One region of the Streptomyces yangpuensis genome, then DNA from elsewhere that is predicted to be linked to it. Evidence: riboswitches for the same ligand, from Rfam matches in the RefSeq annotation. Region 1 holds a riboswitch; the other holds the start of a gene.
What was found. Region 1 has a riboswitch for S-adenosylmethionine ahead of NRK68_RS09745 (aminotransferase class V-fold PLP-dependent enzyme). Riboswitches for the same ligand answer to the same signal wherever they lie in the genome.
Positions count from the first base shown of each region.

Region 2: it holds a riboswitch for S-adenosylmethionine, as region 1 does, so the genes downstream of both, thrC (threonine synthase) here and NRK68_RS09745 (aminotransferase class V-fold PLP-dependent enzyme) in region 1, are expected to answer to the same signal.

Region 1 covers NZ_CP102514.1:2,112,881-2,118,671, forward strand. The annotation lists gene NRK68_RS09725 (NYN domain-containing protein) at 1-698, opposite strand, end outside; gene NRK68_RS09730 (hypothetical protein) at 742-981, opposite strand; gene NRK68_RS09735 (rhomboid family intramembrane serine protease) at 1,106-1,840, shown strand; gene NRK68_RS09740 (Lrp/AsnC family transcriptional regulator) at 1,837-2,118, shown strand; gene NRK68_RS09745 (aminotransferase class V-fold PLP-dependent enzyme) at 2,822-4,204, opposite strand; SAM riboswitch class IV at 4,425-4,541, opposite strand; gene trpD (anthranilate phosphoribosyltransferase) at 4,627-5,691, opposite strand.
Region 2 covers NZ_CP102514.1:3,380,145-3,385,935, reverse strand. The annotation lists gene NRK68_RS15360 (extracellular solute-binding protein) at 1-63, shown strand, start outside; gene NRK68_RS15355 (DUF3263 domain-containing protein) at 111-347, shown strand; gene otsB (trehalose-phosphatase) at 387-1,235, shown strand; gene NRK68_RS15345 (alpha,alpha-trehalose-phosphate synthase (UDP-forming)) at 1,369-2,727, opposite strand; gene NRK68_RS15340 (glucosyl-3-phosphoglycerate synthase) at 2,774-3,724, opposite strand; SAM riboswitch class I at 3,910-4,067, shown strand; gene thrC (threonine synthase) at 4,061-5,359, shown strand; gene NRK68_RS15330 (MoaD/ThiS family protein) at 5,396-5,674, shown strand.

The DNA.
Region 1 (5,791 bases):
CGGCTCTCGCTCTCGGCGGCCGCCACGCGGGTCGCGGCCTCGCCGCGGATCCCGTCGATCTCGGCGGTCACCTTGCGCAGGGCCGCCTCGCCGCGCTTGACGTCGCTGAGCGCACTGCGCAGCCGCCGCTGAAGCGATTCCGCTTCCTTGCGCGCCGCCTCCAGCTCGGCCCGAACCTGCTCACCGCCCGTGCGCTGCAGCTCCCGTACGTGCTCCAGCTCCTCGCGCAGCCGCTCCAGCTCGCGCCGGCTCTCCTCACCGACCCGCTCGGCGTCGGCGCGCTGCGCCTCCTCGCCCGCGGCGGCCACCAGCTTGACCCACCCCGCGGGCCGCAGGACGAAAGCGGCGGCCGCCACGTCCAGCGGGTCCGCGGCCGCCGGCGGCGCGCCCGACTCCAGCGCGCCGGCCAGGTCCGACTGCGCCTCGCGCAGCTTCTCGGCGACCCTGCTGCGGAACACCGGATCGGTCTCGACCGCGGCGGCCATGGCGTTGCCCGCGAACTTGGCGCGCCGGGTCGGGGTGAACCGGGCGTACTGGCGCAGCTGCGCCGGCAGGTCCGCGACCGTCAGCGCGCCGAAGGCGTCCGAGACGAGCGCGACGACCCGGCGCCGCACGCCTTCCGGCAGCGGGCGGTCGAGCGCCTCCGCGGCGTCGTCGGCCGCGTCGGCCGCCCCGGCGCCGCTTGCTGGCTCCACAATCCGTCACCCCTACCGTGATGGTCTACCTGCGGGCGGGGCTCCTTCAGGAGTCCGCGCCCGGCCTGTCCACGAGCTCGATCTGGTCCACCGCGTTGCACCAGCGACAGCGGACAGACTCGATGGTCTCATTGACCACCTCGCGTTCCTCGACCTTGGGCTCCCCGGCGAGGTCCAGGTGGATGTACTCGACGACCTTCGACGAGCGGGTGACGTCGAAGCGGGTGAGGTTGCCGCACAGGGTGCAGCGCCACCGCGTGGTGTCGGTCGGCAGGGGAACCGTCATCGGGCCGCTCTCTCCTTCGTAGCTGATTCAATTAAAGCGGTCCGTTCGGCCGTCCGCGTCGGCCTGAGCACCGCAGCTCGTAACCCTACGGCCTGCCACCGCTCCAGGGGGGTCGCGTTGCGTCATGCTCTGTCACATGATCGTAAGGTGGCGGACCGTGCGCGAAGCTGCCCGGGGACCGGTGGTCACCCATGCGCTGATCGCGGGCTGCGCGGTGGTGTTCGTGCTGAGCCCCGCGTCCGGGCTCGATCCCGGCTACGGAACGGGTGACGACCTGCTGGCCGCGGGCACCGCGTACTTCCGGCGCTGGGGCGTGGTCCCGGCCGAGCTCTTCACGGACACCCCGCGCGCCTGGCTGACGCCGCTGACCGCGCTGTTCGTCCACGGCAGCTGGCTGCACCTGCTCGGGAACATGCTCTTCCTCTTCGTCTTCGGCGCGATGGCCGAGGAGCGGATGGGCCGTCCCGCGTTCCTCGTCTTCTACCTCTGTACGGGCTACCTGGCGCTGGCGGCGTACGCGGCGGCCAACGCGGAGTCCGCGCAGACGCTGGTCGGCGCGTCCGGTGCGATCTCGGCCGTACTGGGCGCTTTCCTCTTCCTGCTCCCGCGGGCGAGGGTGACGAGCCTGTTCCCGTTCCTCTTCTTCCTGCCGCTGCGCTTCCCGGCCTGGATGGTGCTGCTGTTCTGGTTCGCCCTCCAATGGGTGGCGGCCCACCGCGCCGACAGCGGGCCGGGAGTCGCCTATCTGGCCCATCTGGTGGGGTTCTCGCTCGGCTTCCTCTACGCATGGGCCCGCTATCGGGGTACGACTAGAGTGAGGCGACCAGCGACGGCCACCGAGGGAGACAGCCAGCCGTGATCACCGCGATCGTGCTCATCAAGACCAGCGTGGACCGCATCCCCGAGATCGCCGAGTCCATCGCCGCGCTGGACAGCGTCAGCGAGGTCTACTCCGTCACGGGGACGTACGACCTGATCGCGCTGGTCCGCGTGAACCGCCACGAGAACCTGGCCGACATCATCCCCGGCCGCATCAGCAAGATCCCGGGCGTCGAGGCGACGGACACGCACGTGGCGTTCCGCACGTACTCGCAGCACGACCTGGAGGCGGCGTTCGCCATCGGCCTCGACGCGTAGCGCTGGCTGAGCAGTCCGGCCTCGGCTCCGCCGGGGGTCGGGCACCGGTGCGACTTGCCCTGCAGGCGGCTCGGCAGTCCGGCCTCGGCTCCGCCCGGGTCGGGGAGCGGTGTGCCCTGCGGGCGCGCTCGGCGATTCCGGCTCTGGCTTGGGTTCGGTTTGTCGGGCGGGGTCGGGGAGCGGGGCCGGTCCGGGGTGTCTCCTCGGCTCGGCGCGCGCGGGTACGTCCCGGCCAGACGGCCTTGGTACCGCCTCGTCCTGCGGGGACACCCCGGCCCGTCCCCACTCCCCTCGGCCGGAGCGCTGCCGTGGGGTGGGGACACGCAGGAGGGTCCCCGCAGGACGAGGCGCGACCAAAGTCGCCTGGGCCGTGACAAGCAGTCCGCGCCGAGCCGAGGAGACCCTCGTGCGGGGCACCACCCCACACCGTCCCCGCTCCCCTCGGCCGTGGGTCGCCGGAGCGCTGCCGTGGGGCGGGGACACGCAGGAGGGTCCCCGCAGGACGAGCGCGCAACCAAGGCCGCCATGCCGCGACAAGGCAGCACGCGCCGAGCCGAGGAGACCCTCGTGCGGGGCACCACCCCACCCCGCACACCCCGCCCCACGACACCACCGCACAGGACACCGCCGAGCAACCCCGCAGGGGCACGGCCGAGCAACCCCGCAGGGGCACGGCCGAGCAACCCCGCAGGGGCACCGCAGGTCACACCGCCGGGACGCAGCGGCCTTCCTCCGTGCGGTACTGCCACTTCGCGCCGTCCGTGACGAGTTCCTTCACCGCCCGCACGAAGCGATCGACGTGCTCGTCCGGCGTGCCCGCACCGAAGCTGACGCGGATCGCGTTCAGCGACCGCTCCCCCGGCGCCGCCTCCGGGGCACCGCACTCGCCCTGCGTCTGCGGCTCGCTGCCCAGCAGGGTCCGCACCAGCGGGTGGGCGCAGAACAGGCCGTCCCGTACGCCGATCCCGTACTCGGCGGAGAGCGCGGCGGCGAAGTGGGAGCTGTTCCAGCCGTCCACGACGAAGGAGAGGACGCCGACCCGCGGGGCGTCGTCCCCGAAGAGGGACAGGATCCGGACGGCCGGGACCTCGGCGAGGCCCTCACGGACCCGCTCCACCAGCCGCTGCTCGCGCGCCACCAGGTTCTCGAAGCCCGCCTCGGTCAGGGCCCGGCAGGCGGAGGCGATGGAGTAGACGCCGATGACGTTCGGGGAGCCGGCCTCGTGGCGCGCGGCCGTGGTGTGCCACTCGACGTCCACGCCGCCGTCCTCGCGGCGGGAGACCTTGCGGGAGGCTCCGCCGCCGGCCAGGTACGGCTCGGCCTGCCGCAGCCAGTCGGCGCGGCCGGCGAGGACACCCGAGCCGAAGGGTGCGTAGAGCTTGTGGCCGGAGAAGGCGACCCAGTCGACGTCGAGGTCGCGCACGGAGACGGGGTGGTGCGGGGCCAGCTGGGCGGCGTCCAGCACGATCCGCGCGCCGTGGGCGTGCGCGGCGGCGGCGAGTTCCTTCACCGGCCACAGCTCGCCGGTGACGTTGGACGCGCCGGTGACGCACACGAGCGCCGGGCCGTACGGCTCGCGGTCGGCGAGTGCCCGCTCCAGGGTGGCGACGGCCTCGGCCGGGGTGCGCGGCGCGTTGAGGTAGGTGACCTGCGCGTTCGTCCAGGGCAGGAGCGAGGCGTGGTGCTCGGTCTCGAAGACGAACACCTGGCAGTCGGCGGGGATGACCGCCGCGAGGAGGTTCAGGGAGTCGGTGGTGGAGCGGGTGAAGACGACCTGGTCGGTGGGGCGGCAGTCGAGGAATTCGGCGACCGTGGCCCGGCTCTGCTCGAAGAGGTCGGTGGAGAGCTGCGAGAGGTATCCGGCGCCGCGGTGGACGCTGCCGTAGTAGGGGGCGTAGGCGGCCACGTCGTCCCAGACCCGCTGGAGGGCGGGGGCGCTGGCCGCGTAGTCGAGGGCCGCGTAGGTGACCTCGCCGCCGGTGACGAGGGGGACGGTGACGTCGCGGCCGAGGACGGCGAGCGGCTCGGCGCAGGCGGGGTCCGACGCGGCAGTGGTGGCGACGGCGGCGTTCAGGGATGCGGACATGGCGGTATCTCCCGGCAGGCAGGGCTGAATGGCTTCGGTGTGCCCGTACGCGGGTACGGCGCTGCGGCCGTCCGGGGTACGGGAGGGGCCTCGGACGGGACGGTCGGGGTACGCCGAAATGACCCTGGTCCGAGGGTGAAGTAGGGGCGGCAGTCGCCCTATCGCATTCGCTTGCTCACGGAAAACGCTCCTCGAGAGACCAGGACCCCTGGTGTCGAGGGATCCGCGCTTGCCGTAGGCCTTGCTGCCTACAGCCCGGTCATCACCCGGGGCACCCCGCCACGGAAGGAGGGTTGCCGGACAGCAAGCCGGGGCCTGAACGCTGTCACTCGTGACCTGGTCCGCATCCTGCCACAAGATCCTCGTGCACAAGACCCCGGTCCGCATGGTGGACCGGGGTTTGGCTCGAAACGGGTGCCGGATCAGGCGTTGCTGGCCGTCACCCAGCGCTCCAGTGCGGCCCGGGCGGAACCGGAGTCGATCGACTCGGCCGCGCGGGTGATGCCGGCCGCGATCTGCTCCTCCAGGGTGCCCGGGCCCGGGTCCAGGGCGACCAGGGCGGCGGCGGAGTTCAGCAGGACGGCGTCGCGTACCGGTCCGGTCTCGCCGGCCAGCAGGCGGCGGGCCACGTCCGCGTTGTACGAGGGGTCCCCGCCGGCCAGGGCGGAGACGCCGACCAGCGGGATGCCGACGTCACGCGGGTCGAAGGACTGCTCGGAGACCTTGCCGTCGCGGACCCACCAGACCCGTGAGGTCGCGGTGGTGGTCAGTTCGTCGAGGCCGTCGTCGCCGCGGAAGACCAGGGCGGACGAGCCGCGCTCGGCGAGCACGCCGGCCACGATGGGGGCCATCCGGGGGTCGGCGACGCCGCTGGCCTGGGACCGTACGCGGGCGGGGTTGGTCAGCGGGCCGAGGACGTTGAAGGTGGTGCGGATGCCCAGTTCCCGGCGGGCGCCCGCGACGTGCCGCAGGGCCGGGTGGAACTTCACGGCGAAGCAGAAGGTGATGCCCGCCTCCTCCGCGACCCGCACCACGCCGTCGATGGGGAGGTCGAGGTTGACGCCGAGCTTCTCCAGGACGTCGGAGGAGCCGCTGGCGGAGGACGCGGCACGGTTGCCGTGCTTGACCACCTTGGCGCCGGTGCCTGCGACGACGATCGCCGACATCGTGGAGATGTTGACCGTCTTGGCGCCGTCGCCGCCGGTGCCGACGATGTCGACGGTCCGGCCCGGTACCTCGATGAGGTTGGCGTGCCCGTACATGGCCCGTACCAGGCCGTTGATCTCCGCGACCGTCTCCCCCTTGGCCCGCAGGGCCACCACGAAGCCGGCGATCTGGGCGTCGGTGGCCTCCCCCCGCATGATCCGGTCCATGGCCCAGGCGGTGTCGTCGGCGCTCAGGTCCTGGCCGGTCAGCAGGGCGTCGAGGACGGCCGGCCAGCCACGGGCCGCCACGCTGTCGCCGCCTGCCGGGGTCGCAACGTTCATGGTCCGCTCCTGCTGTTGATGGGGGTTCCACGTCGAATGGGTCGGAGATCAGCCTATCCAGCCCCGGTTACGGCAAAGAGCCCCGTCCAGACACTGGACG
Region 2 (5,791 bases), 1.3 Mb from region 1:
GGGCAGCCCGCCAAGGTGCTGGAGGAGATCGCCACGGCGGCACGCGCGGCGGACCCGCGCTGACCCGGGGGACGCCGCCCTCTGTCAGAGGGCGGCGTTAATCTGGCGGTATGACGGACGAGGGGCGGCTGACGGCCACCGAGGCCGCGGTGCTCGCGTACGAGGGACGCACCTGGCCCGGGCCCGGAGCCAAGGAACGGGCCATACGCGAAGGACTGGGGATGACCCCCGTCCGCTACTACCAGCTGCTCAACGCCCTCATGGACGATCCGCGCGCGCTGGCCCACGCCCCCGGCACCGTCAACCGGCTGCGAAGGATCCGCGAAGCCCAGCGAGCCCGGCGATAGCCGTAGCCGTCGCCCCGCCGGGCCGTTAGGGTCGTGCGTATGGGGAGCCATCCGCACGACCTGCCGATGCCCGTCACCGCAGCCGGACGCGAGGGACTCGAAGCCCTGCTTCGCGCACCCCGCCGGTCCGTGGTCGCCCTGGACTTCGACGGCACCCTCGCCGACATCGTCCCGGACCCGGACCAGGCCAGGGCCCATCCCGAAGCCGTTCCGGCGCTCTCGGCCCTCGCCCCCGAGGTGGACTCGGTGGCCGTCGTCACCGGCCGGCCCGCCGGTGTCGCCGTCCGCTACGGCGGCTTCGCCGGGGTGCCGGGGCTGGAACACCTCGTGGTCCTCGGCCACTACGGCGCCGAACGCTGGGACGCCGTGACCGGCATAGTCCACGCCCCCGCCGAGCACCCCGGGGTGGCGGCCGTACGGGCCGAGCTGCCCGGGTTCCTGGACTCGATCGGGGCCTGGCGCGGCACCTGGATCGAGGAGAAGGGCCGGGCGCTCGCCGTCCACACCCGGCGGGCCGAGGACCCGGCGGCGGCCTTCGCGGCGCTGCGGGAACCCCTGACGGACCTGGCCGCCCGGCACGGGCTGATGGTCGAGCCGGGGCGGGCCGTACTGGAGCTGCGGCCCCCGGGCATGGACAAGGGCGTCGCCCTGACGGAGTTCCTGGCGGAGCGGGACGCGGAGACGGTGCTGTACGCCGGGGACGACCTGGGCGACCTCGCCGCGTACTCGGCCGTCGAGAAGCGCAGGGCCGACGGGCTGCCGGGGCTGCTGGTGTGCAGCGGCTCGGCGGAGGTCCCCGAGCTCGCCGCCCGGGCCGACCTGGTCCTCCCCGGACCGGGCGCGGTCGCCGCCTTCCTGGCCGCCCTGGCCGATGCCCTGCGGGCCTGACCCTCCGCCGCCGGGCGCGCCGCCGCTGCGGGGGCGCTGGCCCGAGCCCCCGCTCCTCAATCGCCGGAGGGGCTGGGCTTTCCAGCCGTCAGGCGCTTGAGGACCGGGTCCGGGCAGAGCCAGGCTGAATCTGTCAGGCCAGGGCCGACAGCTGGGCCTTGAACCACTGGGCCGGGGGAAGGGCCGTCGCGGCCGCCGCCAGGCGCTTGGTGCGGTCCGCCCGCTCGGCATCCGGCATGGACAGCGCCGCGTGCAACGCCTCCGCCGTAGCCGACACGTCGTACGGGTTCACCGTCAGCGCGTCCCGGCGGAGCTCCTCGTACGCCCCCGCCCCCGTCGACAGCACCACCGCGCAGCCCGCCTCCGACACCACCGGGATCTCCTTGGCCACCAGGTTCATCCCGTCCCGCACCGGGTTCACCAGCGCCACGTCCGCCATCCGGTAGACCGCCAGCGACCGCGCGAAGTCGTCCTTCACCGACACCAGCACCGGCTGCCAGTCCTCCGCGGCGAACTCCGCGTTGATCTGCGCGGCCAGCTCCGAGACGGCCGCCGTGTAGTCCCGGTACACCTTCAGGTCCTGCCGCGACGGGTACGCCGAGGCCAGGTGCACCACGCGGCCGCGCCACTCGGGGTGGACCGTCAGCAGCTCCCGGTAGGCCAGCAGGCCCCGCAGGATGTTCTTCGACAGCTCCGTCCGGTCCACCCGGGCGATCGTCCTGCGGTCGCCGATCTCCGCCCGCAGTTCCGCCAGCTTCGCGTCGACCTCCGGCCGGCGCGCGAGGGCCCGCAGCTCGTCCGCGTCCACGCCCAGCGGGTACACGGCCACGCGCCGTTCGTCGTCCAGGTGCGCGGCGCCCATGAAGGCGTCCGCCCAGGCCCGGGTGTGGAAGCCCACCACGTCCGCCCCGAGCATTCCCCGCACCAACTGCTCACGCACGTCGGCCGGGAGCATGTCCAGGAACTCCCGCGACGCCCACGGCGTGTGCGTGAAGTGCCCGATCCGCAGGTCCGGCCGCAGTTCCCGCAACTGCCCCGGGACCAGCGCCAGGTGGTAGTCCTGCACCAGCACGCGGGCGCCCTCGGCGGCCTCCTCGGCCAGGGCGCGGGCGAAGGCCTCGTTGTACGCCACGTAGCCGCCCCACCGGCGCCGGAACTCCGCGTCGAAGACCGGCTCCCGCGGCACGTCGTACAGGTGGTGGTGGGTGAACCACAGCACCGAGTTCGCGATGCCGTTGTACGCGTCGTCGTACATCGTGGGATCGATGTCCAGCATCCGGACGCCCGGCTCGGAGACGTCCCGGCGGACCGCCTCCCGGTCCGCGTCCGACAGCGCCGCACAGACCCAGAGCGCCTCCGGCTGCTCCGAGAGGGCCGCCGAGAGGCCGGAGACGAGACCGCCCCCGCCGCGCCGGGCGCTGAGCGTGCCGTCGGCGGCGAGGGCGTAGGAGAGCGGGCCGCGGTTCGCCGCGACGAGTACCTGAGAAGCCATGCGCCGAACCTAGCCCGGCCCACGCTCGCTCAAACGTATGGACACGTCACGCCACCCGGCGCCGGCCGTACTCCTTCACGCCCAGCATCGGCGGCCGCTCCTCGGTGTCCACCGGGTACGTGTGCGGCACGAAGCCCTCCGGGCCCCGCTCGAACTGCGTCAGCTCCGGCCGTACGAGGTGTCCGCGCGAGAGCCGTACCTGGGCCGTGCGGTAGATCGCCGCGGCCATCCGGCCCAGCGCCTGCCCGCCCTGATGGCGGTGGAGCCGCACGCCCACGTCCACCTGGGCCAGCGCGTCCAGTCCGACCGTGTGCAGCGCGTCGACCAGCAGGCCCAGCTCGACCCCGTAGCCCACCGGGAACGGCAGCCGCTCCAGCAGCGTGCGCCGTACGGCGTACTCGCCGCCCAGCGGCTGGACGAAGCCGGCCAGCTGCGGCCAGTGCAGGTTCAGCAGCGGGCGGGCGACCAGCTCGGTGACCCGGCCGCCCTGGCCGGGAGCGTCCCCCAGCGGGCGGTCGTACATCGCCTTGACGAACTGCACGCCGGGGTCGGTGAGCAGCGGGCCCACGATCCCGGAGACGAAGGTGGCCGAGAAGTCCCGCAGGTCGGCGTCGACGAAGCAGACGATGTCGCCGGTGGTGGCCAGCAGCGAGCGCCACAGCACCTCGCCCTTGCCGGGCAGCGCCGGGATCCTCGGCAGGATCTCGTCGCGGTGCACCACCCGGGCGCCGGCCTTCGCCGCGACCTCGGCGGTCCGGTCGGCCGAGCCCGAGTCGACCACGACCAGCTCGTCCACGAGCGGGACGGGCAGTCCCTCGATCAGCTCACGCCGGATGACCTCGACGATCGCGCCGACCGTTGCCTCCTCGTCCAGCGCGGGCAGCACCACGCTGACCGTGGTCCCGGCCGCCCGTTTGAGGTCGAGCAGCTGGTCGAGCGGTCGGTCGGCGGCGGACCAGGAGCGGTCGGCCAGCCAGCGCTCCACCTCTTCCAGCACCCTCAGTACTCCCTGCGTGTCGGCGATATGGCCGTCTTTGTGATCCATCTCGCGGTTCGGACGGCTGTCTCACCCGCCCGTCCCTTCGGTTACAGTCTTGAACAACGCGAAGGACCACCGCATGCCGGGGTCCCCCGCGCACAAACGCACCGGCGCGCCACAGAGCGCGTGTGCCGGTGCCATACCGCTCATCCAGAGGGGCAGAGGGACACGGCCCGTTGAAGCCCCGGCAACCCTCCAGTCGGTTCTCGCGATCGCGCAGCAGCGCTCGTCAGCGAGGTCCCCGGCTAGGGAAGGTGCCAATTCCGTCTCATGGCGAAATGCGCCATGGGGAAGATGAGGAGAAAGGGCCTCGCCATCATGGCTGCACAGACTGTCGCCACCTCTGTCGATCTCGGACCTGCCACGGGCCTTTCCTGTCGCGAGTGCGGTACCCGCTTCGAGCTCGGTCCCATCTTCGCGTGCGCCGAGTGCTTCGGACCTCTGGAAGTCGCCTACGAGCTGCCGACCGGTGACCCCGAAGCCCTGCGCGCCGCGATCGAGGCCGGCCCGAACAACATCTGGCGCTACGCGCCGCTGCTGCCCGTCCCCGCCGACGTGGCCGCCAAGCCCAGCCTGAACCCCGGCTTCACCAAGCTCGTCGACGCGGCCAACCTGGCCAAGGAGCTGGGCGTCACCGGCAAGCTGTACGTCAAGGACGACTCCGGCAACCCGACGCACTCCTTCAAGGACCGCGTCGTGGCCATCGCCGTCGAGGCCGCCCGCGCCTTCGGCTTCACCACGCTGTCCTGCTCCTCCACCGGCAACCTGGCCGGCGCCGTCGGCGCCGCGGCCGCCCGGGCCGGCTTCCGCTCGTGCGTGTTCATCCCGCACGACCTGGAGCAGGGCAAGGTCGTCATGGCCGGTGTGTACGGCGGTGACCTGGTCGGCATCGAGGGCAACTACGACGACGTCAACCGCTTCTGCTCCGAGCTCATCGGTGACCCGCTGGGCGAGGGCTGGGGCTTCGTCAACGTCAACCTGCGCCCGTACTACGGCGAGGGTTCCAAGACCCTCGCCTACGAGATCTGCGAGCAGCTCGGCTGGCAGCTGCCCGACCAGATCGTCATCCCGATCGCGTCCGGCTCGCAGCTCACGAAGATCGACAAGGGTCTGCAGGAGCTGATCAGGCTCGGCCTCGTCGAGGACAAGCCGTACAAGATCTTCGGGGCCCAGGCCGAGGGCTGCTCCCCGGTGTCGACCGCCTTCAAGGCCGGTCACGACGTGGTCCGCCCGCAGAAGCCGAACACCATCGCGAAGTCCCTCGCGATCGGCAACCCGGCGGACGGCCCGTACGTCCTGGACATCGCGCGCCGCACCGGCGGTTTCGTCGAGGACGTGACCGACGAGCAGGTGGTCGAGGCCATCAAGATCCTCGCGCAGACCGAGGGCATCTTCGCGGAGACCGCGGGCGGCGTGACCGTCGGCGTGACGAAGAAGCTCATCGAGAACGGGCAGCTCGACCCGGCGCTGACCACCGTCGTCCTCAACACCGGTGACGGCCTCAAGACCCTGGAGGCGGTGGCCGCGGACAGCGGGCAGACCGCCACCATCCGCCCGAGCCTGGACGCGTTCCGCGCCGCCGGCCTGGCCTGACCACCCTCCACGTACTACCGGAAAGGCAGTAGCGCCATGAGCGTCAACGTCCGCATCCCCACCATCCTGCGCACCTACACCGGCGGTCAGGCCGAGGTCCCGGCCGAGGGCGCGACCCTCGCCGAGGTCATCGAGTCCCTGGAGAAGAACCACCCGGGCATCGCCGCGCGCGTCCTGGACGACCAGGGCAAGCTCCGCCGCTTCGTGAACGTCTACGTCAACGACGACGATGTGCGCTTCGAGGGTGGGCTGGAGGCGGTCACGCCGGACGGCGCGGGCGTCTCGATCATTCCGGCCGTCGCGGGCGGCTGCTGACCCACCCGGTAAACCGAAATTACCCCCTCCGCTAAAAGCGGAGGGGGTAATTCTGTTTGATTGGGCACGGTACAGTTGGGGAAGTCCCCTCCGCTGGACTTGCCCGCCGCATATGAA